Flammeovirga agarivorans: one gene and its partner. The protein of the gene in region 2 interacts with the protein of the main gene of each other region in a pairwise test. Links are inferred from orthologs where the notes say so. Each region holds a gene or a part of one and is shown on either strand. Other genes may lie near its edges.

What was found.
Region 1: the proteins of recJ (region 2) and HGP29_RS02380 interact in binary tests that used the Escherichia coli proteins (3 or more experiments, as listed by UniProt). The link is inferred for Flammeovirga agarivorans from one-to-one orthologs.

What each region holds. Positions count from the first base shown.
Region 1 is NZ_JABAIL010000001.1:564,970-568,796, reverse strand. What follows is about bases 396-3,479. They hold HGP29_RS02380 (type IA DNA topoisomerase), read left to right. Parts: upstream 396-785; coding sequence 786-3,173; downstream 3,174-3,479. Other genes in these bases: HGP29_RS02385 (hypothetical protein), read right to left, coding at 396-463. Also shown: more of HGP29_RS02385, read right to left, coding at 1-395; HGP29_RS02375 (ammonium transporter), read left to right, coding at 3,512-3,827.
Region 2 is NZ_JABAIL010000002.1:1,067,711-1,071,418, reverse strand. Bases 337-3,301 are described here. They hold recJ (single-stranded-DNA-specific exonuclease RecJ), read left to right. Parts: upstream 337-951; coding sequence 952-2,652; downstream 2,653-3,301. Other genes in these bases: HGP29_RS09035 (rhomboid family intramembrane serine protease), read left to right, coding at 2,694-3,301; HGP29_RS09045 (DUF423 domain-containing protein), read left to right, coding at 582-950; HGP29_RS09050 (NAD(P)H-dependent flavin oxidoreductase), read left to right, coding at 337-417. In the rest of the region: more of HGP29_RS09050, read left to right, coding at 1-336; more of HGP29_RS09035, read left to right, coding at 3,302-3,497. UniProt on the Escherichia coli protein: Single-stranded-DNA-specific exonuclease.

The DNA of each region.
Region 1 (3,827 bases), on a different replicon or contig from region 2:
CCAATACTCCCCATTTATCGTTTCTACGAACAAGAGTAGCTACCATAGATTCATACCCTTTTGATACAACTTTATTTTTTGTATCAGCCATGATAGTATAGTCTAATGAAAAAGAGGCTACAGCTACATTTCCTTGTACTCTCACCTCATGCATATTAAGGTTTGATTCTCTATGTAAATTTTGATGGTATTGAGAGACAAATACAGCTTTATAATCTGCTTTTCTCAATACATTATGATTTCTAGAACCATCCACACCAATACGAGTGATATTAATTATGGCATCTGGTCTGAAGATATCAGTGATGTTGTTTATTTTTTCAACACTATTGTTAGCATGCTTATTAGCTTCAATGACTCTTTCAATCAGCTCTGCAATTTGCTTATCTTCTTGAGCAAATGATACAGAAGAAATTAACATCAATAAGAAAGCGAACAGGTAACTTAAATTATTTTTTTTCATAGTGTAATTAGATTGATTGCTTTATAACGAGTGTGTTCAATAAATAATTTAAAGAGAATTTTATTAAGTAACACTTAATTTAAGACAAAAAAGGTTCCATCAATAGCTTATTCTCTTATTTCTTGAAGAGATTTTGGTCTTCATAATTTAACTAACGGATAAGGTAAAATGAAGTTTAATCAATCGTTCAATTAAATCTTATCATTTGTTAATACTATAAATATAATCGTTTCATTCAGTTTTCAATAAGTATTTAAATAATCTCATACATTTTTGATTCCATCAATTTTTAAGATCTTTAGATTCTTGAATTTTTTGAATTATGAAAGTTTGTATCGCGGAGAAACCTAGTGTTGCTAGGGATTTGGCTAAAGTATTAGGAGCTACTCAAAAGAGAAATGGGTATTTTGAAGGAAATGGATATCAAGTTACTTGGACCTTTGGGCACTTGTGTACCTTGAAGGAACCACATGATTATGATGCTACCTTAAAAAGGTGGGATCTTGTCACGCTTCCTATTATACCTATTAAATTCGCTATTAAGCTAATTAATAATAGTGGTTCGAAAGAGCAGTTCAAAGTCATTGAAACCCTGGTAAATTCTGCTACTGAAGTGATCAACTGTGGTGATGCTGGCCAAGAAGGAGAGTTAATTCAACGTTGGGTACTTAGACAAGCTAAATGTAAAGTACCTGTAAAACGACTTTGGATTTCTTCATTAACTGAAGAAGCAATTAAAAAAGGATTCAAGAAACTTCAAGAAGAAAAAGACTTTGATTTACTATATGCAGCAGGTAGTGCCAGAGCTATTGGAGATTGGCTATTAGGAATCAATGCTACTAGATTATACACCATTAAATTTGGTGGGTATAAACAATTACTTTCTATTGGTCGAGTACAAACACCTACCCTTGCACTTATTGCTAATCGCTTTTTAGAAATTCAAAACTTCAAAAGTGAAAAATACTGGGAATTAAAAACGAAATATCGAAATGTTACTTTTAATTCTACAAAAGGAAAGTTTACATCAAAAGAAATTGTAGATAAAGGATTAGCTTATATTAAAGACAAGCCTTTTGAAATTACTTCTGCCAATAGAAAAGAAGGCAATGAAGCTCCTCCTTATTTATTTGATCTTACCTCTTTACAAGTAGAGTGTAACAAAAAGTTTAGTTTTTCTGCTGAGCAAACTTTAAAAATTGCTCAAAGCTTATACGAAAAAAAGGTCTTAACCTACCCGAGAGTAGATACAACATATCTACCTAATAATATGTATCCCGAAATTGGACCAACAATGAGAGCATTAACTAAGTTCCAAAATGAAACTGCTCCATTGTTTAAATCTGCTTTCAGAAAAACCAAGAAAATATTCAATGATCAGAAAGTAACCGATCACCATGCAATAATTCCTACCAAAATTGCAGCTCGAAACTTGAATGCCCAAGAAGCTGCAGTCTACGACTTAGTAGCCCTTCGATTTATCGCTGCGTTTTACCCAGACTGTAAAGTAGCAAAAACGGAAGTGATGGGTCAAGTAGATAAGGCTGAGTTTAAAGCTACCGGAAGAGAAATTCTAGATCCGGGTTGGAGGATACTATATAAAAAGGAGGAAGAAGAAGAAGCAAAGAAGAAAAAGAAAAAAGGAGAAGAAGAAGAACAAACTCTCCCCAATTTTGAAGTTGGGGAATCAGGGCCACACACTCCTTCAGTATTAACTAAAGAAACAAAACCACCAAAACTGTTTACGGAAGCTACCTTATTAAGAGCGATGGAAACAGCCGGAAAGAATATTGACGATGAAGAATTAAGAAAAGCAATGAAAGAAAACGGTATTGGCAGACCATCAACTAGAGCCAATATTATTGAAACTCTTTTCAGAAGAAAATATATAGAAAGGCAACGAAAGAATATTATTCCTACACAAGCTGGACTTGACCTCATTGCTACCATTCAAAATGATTTATTAAAATCTGCGGAACTTACTGGTATTTGGGAAAAGAAATTACGACAGATAGAAGACGGCACCTATGAAATTAATCTCTTTATGAATGAGATTAAAGAAATGGTAACTGAAGTCGTACAAAATGTAAAATCAGTACGCTCTAATTTCAAGATTCAGACTCCAACAGAAAGTCTAGTGTCGAAGAAACCAAAAACGAAAAAGAAGAGTGAACAAAAAATATCCCTCACCTGTCCGAAGTGTAAAACAAAGGAAGTAATAAAAGGAAATAGTGCATATGGCTGTCTAGGGTTTAAAGACAAGTCATGTGATTTTCTTATTAAGTTTGACTACGAGAATAAAAAGTTAACAGATAAGCAAATTGAATCTCTTATTATAAAAGGTAGGACACCTGAACTAAAAGGGTTGAAAATTGATGGAAAAACAAAACAAGGCTACCTTATATTAAATAATGAGAGTAAAATTGAATTCAAGGAGACCTTAGAAGCTCCTCTTATATGTCCAAAATGTCAAAAAGGTCAAATTTTAGAGGGAAAATCTGCTTTTGGGTGCTCAAATTGGAAAAATGGGTGTGATTTTAAGGTGCCTTTTGAGAATTACGGTAAAAAAATCACAAAAAATCAGTTAAAATCTCTTATTCAAAAGGGATCCACCCCAAAAATCAAGGGATTTACCGAAAAAAGTGGTAAAAAGTCAAATGGTAGGTTAAAATTCGACCCTAACTTCCAAATATTACTACAAATTGAATAATTGTAGGTTAATTTTTAATCCTACTAATTCAAATTTTCAAACAAAATCATTGCAATCTCCATAAAAAAACACCCTATTTTTTGAAAATATTATATATTTCAAGGAAAACAGGGTATTTTTTTAACCTCACATTTGCAATTCTTAACACGAGACTCTACAATTGTAATATGAAATCAAGGGAGTTAAGTACAAAAGAATCTTCCAATCTTTTTATTTCTCTTCCTTAATAGATGTGAGTGATCCGTTTATTGGGGATCTCTAAGATCCTCACTAAACGGAATATCATCACATTTAAAATGAATATGACACTATCTTATAATTTTTAATTTTTGACTGCAATGTTCTCATCTATTCACCTAATTGCCGATGCAACGTTGGCAACAGAATCAGTCGCTCAAGCTGTAACAGCTGAGCAATTACAAACAGTAAGTCTAACAACAAGCAACGTTTGGATGCTAGTTTCAACAATGCTAGTATTCATCATGGCACTTGGTTTTGCATGTGTTGAAGCGGGTTTCACTCAAGCTAAAAACACAGTAAACATCTTATTCAAAAACACAGTTGATTTAAGTGTAGGTATTATCTCTTACGCTTGGTTTGGTTTCAACTTAATGTACCCAGGCGAATTCAACGGTGTTTTCGGTTTCTCTGGTT
Region 2 (3,708 bases):
GGAGCTGTAGGTATTTCTATGGGAAGCCCATTTATTGCAACAACCGAAGCGGGTGTATCACAAGATTACAAACAGGCATGTGTCGATTATGGTAGTAAAGATATTGTGATGACGACAAAGTTATCGGGTACGCCATGTACTGTAATCAATACTCCATACATGAAAGAGATTGGTACAAAGCAAAATTGGCTTGAATCAATTCTTAATAAAAATAAGACTCTCAAGAAGTTCGCTAAGATGTTGACTTTCTATAAAGGAATGAAAATGCTTGAAAAAGCAGCCTTTGGAGCGACTTATAAATCGGTTTGGTGTGCTGGTCCTTCTATTGAATATGTAAATTCAATTCGACCAGTAAAAGAAGTTGTTGATCAAATGGTAGAAGAATTTGCTTCTGTAGGTGTGAAAAATCAAGCATAGGAAGTAACTTTACTAGAAATAAGATATGAATAACATTTTTGAAAAACGATTTTCTTTCGAGGAAGTCGTTTTTCTTGTTTCATAAGAAGAATATATTGAATCCTATGTATCTTGCATGGTAAACTAAAAAGATTAATTCTTTCAGGACAGCAATAACAAACAAAATGAGTAGAAATATCATTATCGTAGGTAGCATTTTTTGTGCTTTAGCAGTAGCGATTGGAGCATTTGGAGCACATGGTTTAAAAGGAGTTCTCGAAGCCAATGGTCGTTTAGAAACTTTTGAAACAGGTGTGAAATATCATTTTTACCACGGTTTAGGACTCTTACTTTTGGGAGCACTGGCTGATAAAATAGAACAAAACTGGTTAAAATGGGCTGCTGTATTTATGGTGATTGGTATCTTAATTTTCTCAGGGAGTTTATACATTCTATCTATCACAGGCATTAATTGGTTAGGTGCGATTACTCCAATTGGAGGTGTAGGTTTTATTGCGGCATGGATTGCATTGGCATTAGGTGCAAAAAAATAATATGAGTAAAAAATGGAACGTGGCTGCAGAGCCAGAAGATAAATATATAAAAGAGTTGATGAAGCAACCTAATGTGCCCATCTTGATTACCAAGTTATTGGCACAAAGGGGAGTGAAATCTTTACATCAAGCAAGAGATTATTTTCGACCTACTCTAGAGAAGTTACATGATCCTTTTCTAATGAAAGATATGGATGTGGCCGTGGCGAGATTAACCTTAGCCATAGAAAAGGGGGAACGAATTTTATTCTTTGGCGATTATGATGTCGATGGCACTACGTCCGTAGCTCTTTTTATGCATTTCTTTAGAGGAGTTTATGATAATGTAGATTTCTATGTTCCAGATAAATATACAGAAGGTTATGGTGTTTCTGTTCGTGGTGTGGAGTATGCAGCGAAAACAAACTGTCAGTTAATTATTTCTCTGGATTGTGGTATTATGAGCCATGAAGCAATTGATAATGCTATTCATAGAAATATTGATTTTATTGTTTGTGACCACCACCAACTCGGAGATACTATACCTAAAGCTACGGCAGTTTTAAATCCTCAAAGACCAGATTGTGATTATCCTTTCAAAGGATTATCGGGTTGTGGTGTCGGATTTAAATTTCTTCAAGGATTTTGCCAGAAACATGGAATTGACCCAACGCCATTGTGGCAACATTTAGATCTTGTTGCTTTAGGTACAGCTTGTGATGTTGTACCCATGGTGGAAGAAAATCGAGTATTAGCACATCAGGGAATTTCTTACTTGAAAAAAAGTACTAAACCTGGAATTATTGCTTTACTACAAGTATTAAAAAAGGATCAAGCTACAGTTCAACTGACTGATTTAGCCTATAGTATTGGGCCAGTGATTAACGCAGCCGGTAGAATTGCTCATGCACAAATTGCAGCAGAATTATTGGCAACAGAAGATCCTAAAGAGGCTAATGAATTAGCCAATGAGCTGAATCGATTAAATCAGTTAAGGAGAAATTATGACCAAAAGATCACAGAAGAAGCACTAGAGATTGCTTCTAGTGAAGAGAGTAAGTCAGGATTAGTTTTGTACAAGGAAGATTGGCATAAAGGTGTATTGGGCATTGTTGCTTCTAAGGTAGCTGAGAAAATTGGAAAACCGACAGTATGTCTTACCTTATCACGAGGAGAAGTGACAGGTTCGGGAAGAGCGATCGGAAAATTTGATTTACATGATGTTTTAAATTCATGTGGTGACTTACTTTCTCAGTTTGGCGGACACACTTCAGCGGCAGGGTTGTCATTAAAAGAAGAAAATTTGTCAGCCTTTTCCGACAAATTTGATGAAGAAGTACAGAAAAAATTGAATGGAAAGGAATTTGTTTCTGAATTAAATATCGATTTGGAAGTTGAACTGACAGATATTACACTTTCCACTGCTAGTATCATCGATAAGATGAAACCTTTTGGGCATGAAAACCCAATGCCTCTGTTTGTTGCTAAGGGAGTAAAATCAACAGAAGTACCTAGGATACTAAAGGAAAGACACCTGAAAATGAAACTAATACAAAACGATGGAGATCAAGCCATCGATGCTATTGCTTTTAATCAGGCCGATCAATTAGAAATCATTACTTCAGGAAGTTTTGATATTGCTTTCAGATTAGAAATAAATGAATTCAGAGGAAGTAAAATACTTCAATTGAATATTAAAGAAATTCGTTCTAGTGTCGATTAACAAGTATATTAGAACTCATCTACGTTTACATATTACATTTTATGGGACAAAATCTCACTCCTAACGTTAAGATATTATTATTGATAAACCTGCTCATCTTTGGTGCAGTGAATTTAATTCACAGTATAGATGTAGTTGCTTTGTTGGGGTATCATTACCCTAAATCGGAATACTTCCAAGTGTTCCAACCATTTACATATATGTTCGTCCACAGAGATTTCGCACATATTTTTAGTAATATGTTTGCCTTATTCATCTTCGGACCAATGTTGGAAAATGTGTTGGGTTCAAAAAGATTCTTGATTTTATATCTTGTCACAGGTCTTGGTGGCGGTGCGTTGTATGGATTGGTCAACTTTGTTGAAATTCATCAAATGGAAGCTTCTGCAGCACAGTTTATTTTAAGTTCAACACCAGAAAACTTCTTGGCTTTCTGTCAAGATCATGCAGAAGTTTATTTACAGCACAATACAACTTTGTATAACTTTGCTGAGAGTATTTTCCCTGCAGACCCTAATAATCCTGGGTTACAAAAAGAAGCAGTTGAATTTGCCCGTAAGATTACAATAGATAGAATGAATATTCCTATGATTGGAGCATCAGGAGCGATCTTCGGTATATTATTTACGTTTGCGTACTTATTTCCAAATTTACGTTTGATGTTGTTGTTCCCTCCAATTCCAATAAAAGCAAAATACTTGGTAGGTGCTTATATTTTATATGAAACATATGAGCTTATCAATCAGAACCCAGCAGACAATGTTGCTCACCTAGCTCACTTGGGCGGTGCATTATTTGCTTATCTATTGATGAGACACTGGAAATATCAAAGTTACCAGAATTAGAAATACATAAAGTAGTGATATTCAAAGAACAATAATCTATGGATATCACTATTTTAAGAAAATTATTTGGGATATTTTTAAACAAATTATCTACAAATCAAATATCTAATAATAAACTGTACTTGTCCGATGATTGCATGAAATCACTTTTATTACTTGTTGATTTTATGTAAATTAAGTTACCTAATAAATAACCTTATAGAACAGTACA